Regions from separate parts of the Planococcus notacanthi genome, predicted to be linked through region 2. Evidence: predicted binding sites of a transcription regulator. Region 2 holds the regulator's gene; the other holds the start of a gene.

Region 1 (8,128 bases), 210 kb from region 2:
CTTGGCGCTGATATTACAGTGGGCGATGCACAGCCTTTCGGCATTCCGGAAGCTTTCGGTGGACCTCATTGCGGTTATTTCGCTGTGACGAAGAAATTGATGCGTAAAGTACCTGGCCGTTTAGTCGGTGAAACGACGGATGAAGAAGGCCGTCGTGGATTCGTTTTGACGTTGCAGGCACGCGAACAGCATATCCGCCGCGACAAAGCGACATCGAATATCTGTTCCAACCAAGCATTGAACGCATTGGCTGCATCTGTAGCGATGACAGCACTCGGCAAAGTCGGTACACAAGAAATTGCCAAGCAAAATATCGTGAAGACCCATTATATGAAACAGCAATTGAAAAAAGCAGGCCTTGAAATTGCATTTGAAGGCGCTCATTTTAATGAAATCGTTGTGAAAACGAAAGAATCCGTTAAACAGTTGAACGATCGTCTGTTTGAAAACGGCATGATCGGCGGTTATGACCTTGGATTGAGCTATAACGAATTGAGTGGCCATATGCTGGTTGCTGTTACTGAACAACGGACAAAGGAAGAAATCGATGCATTCGTGCAGGAAATCGCTGCCAAAGTGCAGGAAGTGGGGGCTACTCATGCATAAGGACAACCAAGCGCTAATTTTTGAATTGACCAAAGAAGGCCGCGTCGGCTATAGCCTTCCGACACTTGATGTACCAGAAGTGGATTTGAGCGAACTATTGCCGGCTGACTTGATCCGTACAGAAGCGGCAGAACTGCCGGAAGTTTCCGAACTGGATATCATGCGCCATTACACGGCGCTGTCTAACCGGAACCACGGTGTGGATTCAGGCTTCTATCCGCTCGGCTCGTGCACAATGAAATACAATCCGAAAATCAACGAAACAGTAGCACGTTTCCCAGGGTTCGCGAACATCCATCCGCTGCAGGATGAAAAAACGGTTCAAGGGGCTCTTGCTTTGATGTTTGACTTGCAGGAGCATTTGAAAGAAATTACCGGTATGGATGAAGTGACGTTGCAGCCAGCTGCAGGTGCACATGGTGAATGGACCGGATTGATGATGATCCGTGCCTACCACGAAGCGCGCGGTGACTTTAAACGGACGAAAGTCATTGTTCCCGATTCAGCGCACGGCACAAACCCGGCTTCAGCAACCGTTGCCGGTTTTGAGACCGTGACCGTCAAATCAAGTGACCAAGGACTAGTAGACCTGGAAGATTTGAAACGCGTGGTTGGAGAAGACACAGCAGCATTAATGCTGACAAACCCGAATACGCTCGGCTTGTTTGAAGAGCAGATTCTGGAAATGGCTGCGATCATTCATGAAGTCGGCGGCAAGCTGTATTACGATGGCGCCAACTTGAACGCAGTTATGTCTAAAGCACGCCCGGGAGATATGGGCTTTGATGTGGTTCACCTGAACTTGCACAAGACCTTCACCGGACCTCATGGCGGTGGTGGACCTGGTTCAGGCCCTGTCGGCGTTAAAAATGATCTGTTGCCGTACTTGCCGAAACCGGTACTGGTGAAAAAAGATGATGCTTATACGTTCGATTACGACCGCCCGGATTCCATTGGCCGAGTCAAACCGTTCTATGGCAACTTCGGCATCAACGTACGTGCCTACACGTATATCCGCTCTATGGGACCAGATGGCCTAAAGGCAGTTACCGAATATGCTGTACTAAATGCCAATTACATGATGCGCAGGCTGCAGCCTCATTTCGATTTGCCGTATGACCGTCACTGCAAGCATGAATTCGTCTTAAGCGGCCGCCGCCAGAAGAAACTGGGTGTCCGTACATTGGATATGGCGAAACGCCTGCTTGATTTTGGCTACCATCCACCGACAATCTACTTCCCGTTGAATGTGGAAGAAGGCATGATGATCGAGCCTACTGAAACAGAATCCAAAGAAACTTTGGATGCATTTGTCGATGCGATGATCCAGATTGCGAAAGAAGTAGAAGAAAATCCTGAAATCGTCCAAAATGCACCGCATACCACTGTCATCAACCGTTTGGATGAAACAAAAGCGGCGCGCCAGCCTGTGCTCCGTTATTATAAAGCTGAATAAAGTACGATAATTCCCAGTTGTATCGTTCGGTTGCTGCAGGGAAATGAATAAAAAGCGTGGAAGCCACTTGGCTTCCACGCTTTTCTAATGGAACTGTCTCAACATCGTCGCTTTATTGGGGAAGTTATGTTTGTCGACGAGATACTACCGGGAAGCCTGTAAATCGTTTTGTGTGCGCTTCAAGAAGCCGCTATCCGCATTATTTCAGTGAGGGGTAAGATGGAGAGCGTCTTGTCTACTTTTTTATTAGCCTAGCAAATAGAGAAAACCCTTCCGGTTAAGAAAGGGTTTTTGAAGCCTAGGATTTGGATTTGATTTTTCCGGTCCATTGCTTGAAACCGCCTTGAAGCTGGAACAATTGATTGTAGCCTTTTTTCTTAAGGAAAATAGCTACCCGTCCACTGCGTGCTCCGTTTTGGTCATACAGGTAAACCGGCTTGTCTGAACGGATTTCCTTATAGCGTTGGCGCAATTGCGTTTGCGGAATATTGCGCGCTCCCAGAATATGGCCAGCAGCAAAATCTTTCGGTTCGCGCACATCAATCAATTGTGCTCTGCGGTAGCCTTCGATAAATTGCTCCTGTGTCAGGTTAGTGACAGCTTTTTTGATGCGGAAATAAGAAATGACCGCGTAAATGATGATTGCCAATACGATGGCGATCGTGATGTACAGAAATTCCAATGTTCTTGCCCCTTTCTCATCTTCCTTTATTATAAGAGAAGAGATGACGGATATTCAATGCCAATGTTACACTAATTATCGGAAATAGGAGGCGATCTTGTGAAATATCCAAAATGGATTTTTATAAATTCCGGTGCCGGCAGTCCAGCGTTCAACATGGCGCTTGATGAAGCCTTGCTGGCATGGCATAGTGAAGGGCTTATTCCGCCCGTCATCCGTTTTTACAGCTGGCAGCCTGCTGCCTTATCGATCGGTTATTTTCAGAACGTAGAAAAAGAAATTGATATGGAAGCCGTCGACCGGCTTGGCCTTGGATTTGTCCGTCGGCCTACAGGAGGCAGAGGTGTTCTCCATGAGCATGAACTTACATATAGCATCATCGTCAGTGAAGATTACCCGGAGATGCCCGAAACCGTAACAGAAGCTTATCGCGTATTGAGCGAAGGGTTGTTGGAAGGGTTTAAAAATTTGGGGTTGGACGCCTATTTCTCGGTGCCGGATACAGAAGAAAAACGGGCCGATTTGAAAAAACCGAAATCAGCGGTTTGTTTCGATGCACCGAGCTGGTATGAAATGGTCGTAGAAGGAAAGAAAGTAGCGGGCAGTGCCCAAACGCGCCAAAAAGGCGTCATCCTGCAACATGGTGCTATACTGATAGATCTGGATGCCGAGAAGCTATTGTCGGTTTTCAAGTTTTCCAGTGAAGCTGCCAAAGAGCGCATGCGCAGCAAAATTCCGGAAAAAGCAGTATCGATCAATTCGCTCCGTGAAAAACCCGTGACGCCGGATGAGTGTATCCGTGCGTTTAAAGCCGGTTTCGAACAGGCCTTGTCGATCAGTCTGGAATCCTATAATTTGACCGTACAACAATTGGCGGATGTCAAGGCTTTGGAAAAAATAAAATATGGAAATTCGGAATGGAATTTTCGCGCGTGAGAGTCTTTAGGCTCATTTTGTAGATTTCCAAAGCTGGAAACGTTGGTAAATAAAGCTTTTCATTGCTTCAATCATTTCCATCATAAAATTGTTATTGAAAAGAAGTTTCAACATATAGTATGATGGGAATTGAATTAATACTATATATAGTATCTAACTCCATATAACACAAAGGAGGAATTGTCAAATGGTTTCCGCCACACAATCCCAATATTCGTTGAATGCAAGAGCTTTAAACAAAGATATCGAATCGTTTCCCCAGGTACATGCAATTACTCCTGACATGAAACTGACGCATAAAGGTGTATCGCGCCTCGTGATGATCGACCGTTATTCCTTTAAGGACACGGAGAAGAAAACACTCAAGGCAGGCGATTTTGTTGTATTGACTGTCAAAGAAGATCCGAAATTCCCGGCGCGCGGCCTTGGCTACATCGTTTCCATCGATCACCAGGCCAATAAAGCACAGGTTTGGATCGAAGAAGATTACAGAAGTGCAATCGACAAACCGGAAGAGCAGCAGGTAGGCATCGTCAATCGCCCGATCGACGTGATTGAAAAACCGCTTGAAGTGTTTTACGAGCAGATCGCCAAACGCAATGCAACGGGGCTTGCCTCTGTAGAAGAAACAGCTGAAAAGCGCCAGGAATGGTTTGAAAAATTCTATCAGCAATTGGTTGGATTGAAATTCATTCCGGCTGGACGTGTCCTATACGGAGCGGGTGCTGATACGGACGTAACGTACTTCAACTGTTACGTAATGCCATTCGTGGCAGATTCACGTGAAGGCATTTCCGATCACCGCAAACAAGTGATGGAAATCATGAGCCGCGGCGGCGGTGTCGGAACAAATGGTTCGACACTTCGCCCGCGCAACACCTTGGCACGCGGTGTCAACGGCAAATCATCAGGTTCTGTTTCGTGGCTGGATGATATCGCTAAATTGACGCATCTTGTTGAGCAGGGCGGTTCACGCCGAGGCGCACAGATGATCATGCTGGCTGACTGGCATCCGGATATTGCGGAATTCATCATTTCGAAAATGCAGAACCCGCGCATCCTTCGTTATTTGATTGAGAACACAGAAGATGAGACCATCAAAAAATTGGCTCACGACAAATTGAAATTCAAACCTTTGACAGAGCAGGAAGATGCAATGTACCAAGGGATCCTGAATTACCGTGCGATTCCTGGAATGGGCGGATTCAATGAGAAAATCATGCGCGATGCTGAAACCAAGCTGCGTGATGGCGGAACTTATTCAGTCCACAACGAAGAATTCCTGACAGGCGCCAATATTTCCGTCACATTGACCAGCGATTTCATGACAGCAGTGGAAAATGATGCAGACTTCGATCTGCGCTTCCCTGCAGTAGAGTCGTATTCAAAAGAAGAGATGGCTGTCTACAATGAAAAATGGCAGGAAGTCGGCGATGTCCGTGAATGGGAACGCATGGGCCATGGCGTCCGTGTTTACCGCACGATGAAAGCACGCGAACTGTGGAACCTGATTAATATTTGTGCTACCTATTCAGCAGAACCGGGTATTTTCTTCATTGACAATGCCAATGAAAAAACCAATGCAGCAGCTTACGGGCAAAAAGTCGTAGCGACCAACCCTTGCGGCGAGCAGCCATTGGCGCCTTATTCTGTTTGTAACCTGGCTGCCGTCAACTTGGCGCAGTTTGCAGATCCGAAAACGAAGACGGTCGATTTCGAAGCGTTGAAAGAAACGGTTCGTGTCGGTGTCCGCATGCAGGACAACGTCATCGATGCAACTCCTTACTTCCTGGAAGAAAACCAGGTTCAGGCACTTGGTGAACGCCGTGTTGGCTTGGGAGTCATGGGGCTTGCAGATTTATTGATCTATTGCGATAAAGAATACGGTTCTCCGGAAGGCAACGAGCTTGTAGATGAAATCTTCAAGACGATTGCTACGGCTGCTTATGAAATTTCGACAGACTTAGCAGCAGAACGCGGCAGCTTCCCGTTCCTCATCGGCAAAACTGATGAAGAGACGGCAGCACTCCGCAAAGCTTTCACAGAAACAGGATTTATGCAGGGAATGCCGGAACATGTTCGCGAAGCAGTACTTGAAAAAGGTATCCGCAACTCGCATCTGTTGACGGTAGCTCCAACAGGATCCACTGGGACGATGGTTGGCGTATCAACCGGACTTGAACCTTATTATTCATTCACATACTACCGCAGTGGACGCCTTGGCAAATTTATCGAGGTGAAAGCAGACATCGTCAGTGAATACCTGAAAAACAACCCTGAGGCTGATGAAGAAAACCTGCCGAAGGCCTTTGTGACATCGATGGACTTGGCGCCTGAAGCACATGCGGATGTTCAGTGCATCATCCAGCGCTGGATCGACTCATCCATTTCGAAAACTGTCAACGCTCCAAAAGGTTATACAGTCAAACAGGTGGAAGGCGTCTATGAGCGTCTCTACAAAGGTGGCGCTAAAGGCGGAACGGTTTATGTCGATGGCAGCCGTGATTCACAAGTCTTGACGCTGAAGGCCGAAGAAAACACATTTGAAGAAGAGCAACAGCCGGAAGAGACTGGCAAACGTCCGATCGTCTTGATCGACACAATTCAGGATCTCCGTTCAACCAATGTCACCATCGGTTCAGAAGTAGGCGATACATGCCCGGTTTGCCGAAAAGGGACAGTCGAAGAAATGGGCGGCTGCAACACATGCACCAACTGCAACGCTCAGCTGAAATGCGGATTGTAAAATGACCAGCGCGATGGCCGAATAGCCATCGCGCTTTTTTATGGTTTGTTTCTGGATGGTGCTTGAATTTTTGACTGCTTCCGCTTTTCTATTGTCCAGCTGCAGCGCCCAGATTCTAGGGTCATAAGCCATTCCGGCTGTGCGGCAAAGAGCGCCGCTTCGCCGATCTGTCTTATGCCCGTCGAATCTACACGGTCGCTTCCGCTTTTCTGTTAAAAAGTTGCTCGATTGTTCCGATATGTTAAAATAATGAAGAATGTGTCAGGGGAAGGGGAAAGCTGAATGCGTGTGCTGATCTTGAACGGCCCTAATTTAAATCGCTTGGGCAAGCGGGAGAAAGAAGCGTATGGAACGTTTACGCTGGAGGAATTGGAACAGGAACTGGTGGAGTTTTCTTATCACCATCATATTGAATTGATTTGCCGCCAGTCGAATCATGAAGGGGAATTGATCGACTGGATTCACGGAGCGGGCGATGATGGCCTATCCGGCATTGTCTTGAATGCTGGAGCATATACCCATACAAGCATCGCTATTCGTGACGCCATTGCTGCGATTCAAGTGCCAGTAATCGAAGTACATATATCGAATGTCCACAAACGCGAGGAATTTCGCCATCATTCCTACATTGCGCCGGTCACGATCGGGCAAATTGTGGGATTCGGCCAAGATGTCTACAAATTAGCATTGCATGCATTGATCTTAAAACAGGAGAGAGGATGAACACATTGAAACTTCAAAAATTACGTGCTGAAATGAAACAACGGGATGTGGAGGCGCTGCTCGTCACCAGTCCTTTCAACTTGCGTTACATCACCGAATTTACGGGTACTGCAGGGCTGGCGATTGTAACTGCGGAACAAGCGGTTTTCATCACGGATTTCCGTTATACAGAACAAGCCGGAGAACAAGTCAAAGAATTTGATGTAATCCAGGCTGAAAAAAACCTGATGGATGAAACGGTCAAGTCCGTGAAATCTCTGGGCATCCGTACGCTTGCTTTTGAACAGGACTATATGACTTATTCGACAGTTGTGCAATACAAGTCAAAAATCGACGCCGACCTGGAACCTGTCAGCAACTTGATTGAAAAGATCCGAATGATCAAGACACCGGATGAAGTAGCTATTCTGAAAGCAGCGGCCAAAATTGCAGATGATGCATTCGAACACATTTGTGGATTTATCCGTCCGGGATTGACGGAACTTGAAGTATCCAATGAGCTGGAATTCTTCATGCGCAAACAGGGTGCGACTTCGTCGAGCTTTGACACCATTGTGGCTTCAGGGCTGCGCTCAGCGCTTCCGCACGGTGTGGCAACGGATAAAGTCATTGAAAAAGGAGACATGATCACGCTTGATTATGGTGCACTCTACAACGGCTATATCTCAGATATTACCCGTACGGTCGCAGTCGGAGAACCTTCTGCACAGATGAAGGAAATTTATGATATTGTATTGAAGGCGCAGGAACTGGGCGTAGAGAAAATTGGACCAGGCATGAGCGGCATCGAAGCGGATGCCATTGCACGCGATTACATCAAGTCCAAAGGCTACGGTGAAGCATTCGGCCATTCTACTGGCCATGGCATCGGTTTGGAAGTCCATGAAGGCCCAGGGTTGTCATTCAGATCGGAAACGGTGCTCGAACCGGGCATGGCTGTGACGGTGGAACCGGGGATTTATCTGCCAGGAGTTGGCGG
Region 2 (8,128 bases):
CAAGTCAAAAAAGTCGCCTTGTTCGTAGATGGATACTTGATCGCCTTCTGGAATTGCTTCAAGCAGCTCCAATTTGTAAGGATCTTCAATTGCCGCAAAACGTTCTTGAGCTTCTGCACGAGTTACGTCCTGGCGGATGATTTCGAAGTTCTCGTTGATCAGTTGCTTCATTTCTTTTTCAATCAATGGCAAGTCTTCTGAAGTGATGGCTGTCTCTGTATCGATATCGTAATAAAAACCGTTTTCGATGACCGGACCTACACCGAGTTTTGCATCCGGATACATCCGTTTGATTGCTTGTGCCAATAAGTGAGCAGTACTGTGACGCAAAATTTCCAATGCCTCATCCGATTCTGGTGTGATGATGGCGATGTCTCCATCTTCCTTCAACGGTGCACGCAAATCGACTAGTTTGTCGCCTACTTTGCCGGCCAACGCTTTTTTGCGTAATCCCGGACTGATTGATTGTGCAATTTCCTCAGTAGTTGTGCCCTGTTCAAACTCTTTTACTGCTCCATCAGGGAATTTCAGTTGAATCATGTCTGCCATGCCAATCTCTCCTTTTATATGTTCTGCCGGAAATGCCTTGCCACAGGGTCTGGCTTGGTATTCCCGCTTTTCTTTGTCCAGCTTCAGCGGCTAAAGCCGCTTCGGCAGCTCACCTTAAGCCTTATGGCTCTACACAGCCGCTTCCGCCTTTCTTTTTTTCCACGCAAAAAAGCTCCATCCCAAAAGGGACGAAGCTTTAGTTCGTGGTTCCACCCTTCTTCTATTCGATACGGACAGATCCGTTCGAATGAAGCTCTGCATCGGCTAACGGGCCGGTACCGTCAGCTGCTACTGATAAAAACGTTCACAGCTGCTGCTCGAAGGTGGTAAATGGGATTGCCGGTACTTAAGAAGCTTACAGCCTGGGCTTCTCTCTCTGAAAGTAGTACAATTCCACTATTGTCCTTGTCTGCGCATGTAAAATCTTTGCTTGATTGTCTTTACTATAAACCGAAATGGGCTAAAACGCAATACTTCCAGCGGTTAATTCCGGCGATTAAGACCTTCCAGCTTCACTGGCTTGGTCAAGGCACGAATCCGCTCCATGACGCGTGCAGCTTTCAAATCTTCTTTTTCTCCGCGCTGTGAGTAAGTCAGATGATGTTCCAACTCCGAATAACTAAAGTTCGATGACATGAAAGTCGGGAGTTTTTCAGCCATCCGGTAATGGAGAATCGTTCCGAGCACTTCATCGCGCGTCCAGCTCGACATCGCTTCTGCTCCGATATCATCGAGCATCAGGACATCGGCCTTTTTGACGTAGTCGACTTTCTCCTGCAAGGTCTGGTCACCGATTGCTTGTTTCATTTCCCGCATGAATTCAGGGACGAACACCAATACCGTTTTGACATTCAGTTCGGCCAGTTCGTTGGCGGCTGCGCTCAATAAATACGATTTGCCGATGCCGAATTGACCGTACAAATACAAGCCTTTTTCAGGCAGGCTGCCAGGCCCAGTCACCTGATCCAGAAATTCCCCGACAGCCATCAACGCTTCCATCCGGCTTTCGTCTGCATCAAATTTATCCAATGTCGCCTGCATGACTTCTTTCGGCATGTACATGCTGTGAATCAGTGAAGAGGCATGGCGTTTGTTGTCTGCGGCTTCTTTCAAACGGCATTTGGTGTAAGAGATGCCGATGGTGCCGCGCTCCAATACCAGATTCGGTTCGAAACCTTTCAAATGGTTGATGCATGCATCTACACTTGGGCATTTATTGCAGTCATGGGACTGATCAATATATTCATATAACTTCCCAAGCCCTCTATCAATGGTGGAATCATCTATTTCGTCTGCATGGTCTTCCCGGAATTTTTGGACCCCGGGATGGGCCAGCACTTCTTTGCGCATGTCGTTGTATCGCTCAGAGAAAGCAGGCGCATTGACTACACGTTTCAATGTTTCACGAATCGGTTCCATTTAACCACCTTTTCCTTTCTTCAGCGCAAGTTTCGCAAGAAGTTTTTGTTTTTCCACTTCCAGGCTATCGTTTTTCGGTCCGGTCTTGACGACACGTGCCTGATCCTTATTATGGAACCATTCCGGCAGCTTTTCTTCACGCAGCGGTTTTCGGTTTCCGTTGCCTGTAAACGGCTTGGCAACTGTCGTAGGCGAGCCTTCTGATTTCCACTTCATATACTGCATATGCTCGACGCGAGCCAGTTCCATCGCTTCTTTTGCCGTAGTAACATTTTTGCGCAGCCAATGCGAAGCGATTTTTTCCACGTACGCCTTTGTCAGTTTCATATCAGTACGCAAGAGTACATACTGGAGCAGCACATTGACGACAGCCGGCTTCATGCCATGGGTTACCACCAACTGATTGGCCAGCTGGACATCTGCCGGCAGCGGTTCGTTGCCATCAGCGATGTCGCGGAGCACTTGAATCGGTGGCGCCGTTTCCAAATAGGCCAGCAATTCGTCCTGTTTGGTTTTCGGAACTTCCTCTCCTTCTGTTTCCGGCAGTTTCGGAGTTTCCTTCTGCATTTGGACGAGCTGAGGAGCAGTAGTGGAAACTGTCAATTTATAGTACTCGGATGCTGCTCGTTTCAGCCCCTCCACCGTCAAACGGTAATCGTCTTCAATCGCCAGCAAAACCACTTTTTGCATTTCCAATGGCCCCCATCCATACAGATAAGCCAGTTTGGAAATGAACTCTCTGATGACAGCGGTCAAAACTCGCCGAGGCACCAGCTGTTCTGACAGTCCTTGGCGAAGCAAAGTAAAATCAAACTCGAAATCAGATTCGTATCCACCTTTTTTCCGTTCCTGCAAATCCTGCTGTGCCGGAGGATATCCTGCTTTCGCATGGACAGGCTGGAAAATATCCGTGAACGTCCGCGACACTTCGTCAAAATCCGAAGGGATTTCATTGTGCACAAGAAAACGATCGCGTACACGGCGATAAGACGTTTCACCGATTTTGCTGAATAGGAACATCGACAACAAAGGATCCATAAAAAAGGTTTTCGGGTCTAACGGCGGACATAACTCATAGATAAAGCAGCGGTCATCCGTGTTTTTCCGATAAGTCTTCAGCAAACCGATCGCTTCCAATTGAATTCTTGCTTCAAAAATTTTCGCGATGGGGTTTCCCAATGTATTCATCAGCGTGTAATGCGTTGCCTCTTCCTTAGCGCCTTCTGCTTCCGCCCACAGCGTCAAATACAACGCGATGGCTTCCGCTCCAATCATCGGCTGATACAGCATCGTCAACAATTGCCGGTCATAATTTGAGAACGGGTACGGCAAGCGGATCCGATACGGATCAGCAGCTTGTAATTCTTTATAATACGCAGTCATAAGTCACCGCCTTATTCGCTTTTCTTATCTTCCGGACTTTTATTGAGCAAATCCTTCAGTTCGTCGATAAAGACTGTAATGTCTTTGAATTGGCGGTAAACAGAGGCGAAGCGCACATATGCCACTTCATCGATTGTTGCCAGCCGGTTCATGACCAATTCACCGACTTCTTCGGATTTCACTTCCGGGTTGCCTGCTCGGCGCAGGTCTTTCTCGATCGTAAAGACGACTTCTTCCAATACTTCCAAAGATACCGGCCGTTTTTCGCAAGCACGAATTAAGCCCCGCAATACTTTTTCACGGCTGAACTCTTCACGTGACCCATCTTTTTTGACGACAATCAGCGGCATTTCTTCGACTTTTTCGAAAGTGGTAAAGCGGTAACCGCATGACTCACATTCTCTGCGCCTTCTGATTGACTTCATTTCATCGATTGGCCGTGAATCGACAACACGTGTGCCGTTATGTTGGCAAGCTGGACATTTCATTTCGACATCTCCCTAACTTCTCTATCTAGTGTATCTAGTATAACAAAAATTCATTGGGAAAATAGAAAAAGCAGAGGATTTTGTCCCCTGCTTAGTGTTTTTTGTTTAATGGATTATACAGTTACTGAAACTTTGGATTTCTCAACACTGACCGGACCCATACCGCGCGGAATTTCGACAAGCTCACTTGAGGTTGACCCTAGCGCTTCTGCGATATATTTCGCTGCAATAGTTGGATCTAAATCGCCGCAAGTATAAACATCTACACTTGCATAGCCGTGTTCCGGGAAGCTGTGGATGGTTAAGTGAGATTCAGAGATGATCACAACTCCGCTGACACCTTGTGGCGCGAATTTATGAAAAGCTACCTCTCTTACTTCAGCTCCAGATTTGAGTGCAGCATCAACAAAAGTTTGTTCGATAAAATCCATATCGTTTAATTTGTCAAAATCACACTGCCAAAGTTCTGCAATTACGTGACGTCCCATTGTTTCCATGGTTCGTTTTCCCCCTTTGATATCATTTTGTTTTTTGCGCAAAATATTCAAAGTTGACTACCACGGGGGAAAGTTAGTCCAAAGAGGTCCTAACCCTTTAAGCAGTCATGTGAATAAAAATCTTACGCTCCTAATTCCGAGGTACATGATGGAAATTCAGAAGTGGTAGTCGTTTTTCAACTACGATTCATAGTATAAAACGGATTTATCGCAATTGCAATAATAATATCTTTTGGATATTGAAAAACTTTCATTAAATTTTCCATAAAAAAACCCCGTTTCTCCAGACGTTCTGGAAGAAACGGGATGTAAGACCTTATTTAGATACCAGTACCATAGCCTGAGCAACTTTTTTGGTCAAATCGATGACACGTGCTGAATAGCCCCATTCGTTATCATACCATGCCAGAACTTTCACTTTCCGGTCACCAATGACCATTGTCGACAAACCGTCTATAATCGCTGAACTAGGATTGCTGTTGAAGTCGACAGAAACCAACGGCTCCATCGTTAAGCTTAAAATTCCAGCTAAACCATTTTCAGATGCTTCGACAAAAGCCTGATTGACTTCTTCGATGGTCACTCCTGTCTCCAGGTCAACTACCAAATCCACAAGAGATACATTCGGTGTCGGTACACGCAATGCCATACCATGAAGTTTGCCCTGTAATTCAGGCAATACTAATGATAACGCTTTCGCAGCACCTGTAGAAGTTGGAATGATGGATTGTGCACATGCCCGTGCCCGGCGAAGATCTTTATGCGGGTTATCTAAGTTCTGCTGGTCATTTGTGTAAGAGTGGATTGTCGTCATCAAACCGTTTTCGATGCCAAATTTGTCATGGAGCACTTTGACAACAGGTGCAAGACAGTTTGTTGTGCAGCTTGCATTGGAGATGATGTCATGTTGGTCGATATCCAACTTTTCATCGTTGACGCCCATAACGATCGTGATATCCTCTTTTTTGCCAGGTGCCGTCAAAATGACTTTCTTAGCTCCTGCTTCTAAATGCTGAGCCGCTTTCTCGCGTGAATTGAATTTGCCTGTCGCTTCAATGACAATATCAATGCCCATTTCTTTCCATGGCAGATTCAAAGGATTGCGTTCGCTTACCAATTGAACACGTTTCCCGTTAACAATTAATGCATCCTCTTCTGAAGATACGTCACCTGCGAAGGTGCCGTGATTTGTGTCATACTTAATCAAATGCGCCAGGGTTTCAGCTGGATGAGTGGCGTTGACTGCCGTAATTGTGACATCGTCCATCATTATCGCCTGTCTGAAAACCATACGGCCAATACGGCCAAATCCGTTAATTGCAATAGAAACTGTCATGTGGGAGTCCTCCGTTTATAATTAAGTTATACTGATGTTTTTAATTTCTTATATAGTATAACACAATTAACCATTTAGAGAACCTTAAAAACCACATATCTCTATTCTTTTTCTGGACTCGCTTTCCAGTTATCCAAAATTCTGTTCAATTGCCATTTTGTTTCATCCAATGTTCCATTATTGTATATAACCGCATCCGCACCATCTTCTTTCACCGACATCGGCAATTGTGAACTGATGCGAGCCCGTGCCTCTTTTTCCGTAAAGCCGTTTCGCTCCACCAACCGGTTGAATTGATTTTCTTCTGTTACGCTGACGACCAGAATTTTATCCACCAGATGCTGAAGGCGGCTTTCAAACAACAAGGGAATGTCCATAACGATGGTCTTATATCCTTCTGTCATGTAATCATGGCGCTGCTGAAGCATTTCCTGGCGGATGGCCGGGTGGATTATGTCATTCAGGATTTTCCTCTTGGCGGGATCGTTGAAAATGATTTCCCCCACTTTTGGCCGGTCCATCGTTCCATCTTCCCGAATTACCTCCGGACCGAATGCCTGTTCAATTTGTTCGAGTGTATCGGAACCTGGTTCTACAACCTGACGCGCAACAAGGTCCGCATCAATAATCGGATATCCAGAGTTTTTCAGCATTTCCGATACCGTGCTTTTTCCACTGGCAATACTGCCTGTCAATCCAATGATCATCATCCATCCTCATTTCTGGCAAGCGGGACAGTAAACCGATGCCCGCCCGCCTATTTTCAAGGTTTTTGTCATCGTTCCACATACCATGCATTGTTTTTTTCCATACATGCCAAAACGGTTTTGCATGCTGCCCGATACGCCGTTGATGTTGCGGTAATCCGAAATGGTACTGCCTCCTGCTTCAATGCTTTCCAGTAAAACGGCCACAATGGCTTCGAATAGTTCCACTTTGCGTTTTTTGCTGATCCGGCTGGCAGCCCGTTTCGGGTGAATTTTCATTTTAAAAAGCGCTTCAGTAGCATAAATGTTGCCGCAGCCAGAAATGACCTGGCCATCCATGATCACTTCTTTGATGGCCTTGTTCCGGTATTTTGGGCTTTCCGCCATCAAAAGGAAATGATCGAGGGCGACTGCTTCAAAAGGCTCTGGTGCCATCAGCAGCAAGGGCGGAAAATCCGCCTCTTCCTGCAATACCCTCATTTCCCCGAAGCGGCGGATATCAGAAAACGCCAGTAAATTGCCATCGCTTAATGTTAGGACCACATGGACATGCCGCCGGAATTTGTCTTCAGGAATGGACTGCAGCTGGTCGACATAAAACCAGGCTCCCGACATCCCCAAATGATTGACCAATAAAAATTCGTTTTCATTTCGCAATGTAAAATAAATGTATTTGCTGCGCCGTTCGACACGGATGATTTGTGCACCGACCAGGCTATCGATAAACCGGTCAGCTTCCATCCGTTTAATGATCGCTTCTTTGCCGTTCGTTTTCGACACACGGATGGTGTCTGAAACTTCTACTGCTTCAATCTTTTTTCCAATAGAGACGGGGCGGATCTGCCGAACGACACCTTCCACTTCCGGAAGTTCAGGCATATCGTTGCCCTCCTGTCATTTAGTGTCGTACCAAGTGTCGCCTTGTGCAATGTCGACTTTTAATGGAACGCTCAGCTTCACTGCATTTTCCATTATTTCAGGCACCAATTTCATGAGTTTGTCCACTTCTTCCGGCGGTGCTTCAAAAATCAATTCATCATGCACTTGCAGCAACATGCGCGTTTGCATATCTTCACGCTCTAATGCGGCATCCATATCGATCATAGCTTTTTTGATGATGTCTGCTGCACTGCCTTGAATCGGTGTATTCATTGCCGTCCGCTCAGCAAAACTGCGCAAATTGAAATTCGAGCTGGTAATGTCCGGCAAGTAACGCCGGCGGTTCATCAAAGTCGTCACAAACCCATCCCGCTTGGCATCTGCAACAATAGTAGTCATATACGTCTTAACGCCAGGGAAGCTTTCGAAATAACGCTCGATAAATGCTGCCGCTTCTTTCCGGGTGATGTTCAGGTTCTGTGACAGGCCATAATCGCTGATGCCGTAGACAATTCCGAAGTTGACGGCTTTTGCCGCTCTTCGCATATCGCCGGTAACTTGTTCTTCAGGCACGTGGAAAACATCGCTTGCTGTCGTCGTATGGATATCGCGATCGTCTTTAAATGCCTGAACCAATCGCTCATCTTCCGACATATCCGCCAATACTCGTAATTCAATCTGCGAATAATCGGCGGCCACCATCACCCAGCCCGGTTCGGATGGAACAAAGGCTTTGCGGATCTTGCGTCCTTCTTCCAGGCGCACAGGAATGTTCTGCAGATTCGGATTGGTGGAACTGAGGCGTCCCGTTGTCGTCAGTGCTTGCTGGAAGCGTGTATGGACTTTGCCGTCTTTATGGATTTCTTTCAA

What was found. Region 2 encodes NrdR, which represses ribonucleotide reductase genes. Its sites were predicted from a motif close to AACACNATATATNGTGTT; they were not measured.
Region 1: QMA01_RS05790 (vitamin B12-dependent ribonucleotide reductase) is a predicted target of NrdR. The motif match lies at 3,817-3,834, and genes of this name have one in related genera.

What each region holds. Positions count from the first base shown of each region.
Region 1 is NZ_JASDCQ010000001.1:1,183,092-1,191,219, reverse strand. Features, by position in the region: gene gcvPA (aminomethyl-transferring glycine dehydrogenase subunit GcvPA) at 1-606, shown strand, start outside; gene gcvPB (aminomethyl-transferring glycine dehydrogenase subunit GcvPB) at 599-2,062, shown strand; gene QMA01_RS05800 (rhodanese-like domain-containing protein) at 2,361-2,744, opposite strand; gene QMA01_RS05795 (lipoate--protein ligase family protein) at 2,844-3,680, shown strand; gene QMA01_RS05790 (vitamin B12-dependent ribonucleotide reductase) at 3,868-6,426, shown strand; gene aroQ (type II 3-dehydroquinate dehydratase) at 6,709-7,149, shown strand; gene QMA01_RS05780 (M24 family metallopeptidase) at 7,146-8,128, shown strand, end outside.
Region 2 is NZ_JASDCQ010000001.1:1,389,150-1,397,277, forward strand. Features, by position in the region: gene thrS (threonine--tRNA ligase) at 1-549, opposite strand, end outside; gene dnaI (primosomal protein DnaI) at 1,033-1,968, opposite strand; gene QMA01_RS06810 (replication initiation and membrane attachment family protein) at 1,969-3,351, opposite strand; gene nrdR (transcriptional regulator NrdR) at 3,363-3,839, opposite strand; gene speD (adenosylmethionine decarboxylase) at 3,953-4,336, opposite strand; gene QMA01_RS06825 (glyceraldehyde-3-phosphate dehydrogenase) at 4,653-5,672, opposite strand; gene coaE (dephospho-CoA kinase) at 5,774-6,379, opposite strand; gene mutM (bifunctional DNA-formamidopyrimidine glycosylase/DNA-(apurinic or apyrimidinic site) lyase) at 6,389-7,258, opposite strand; gene polA (DNA polymerase I) at 7,274-8,128, opposite strand, start outside.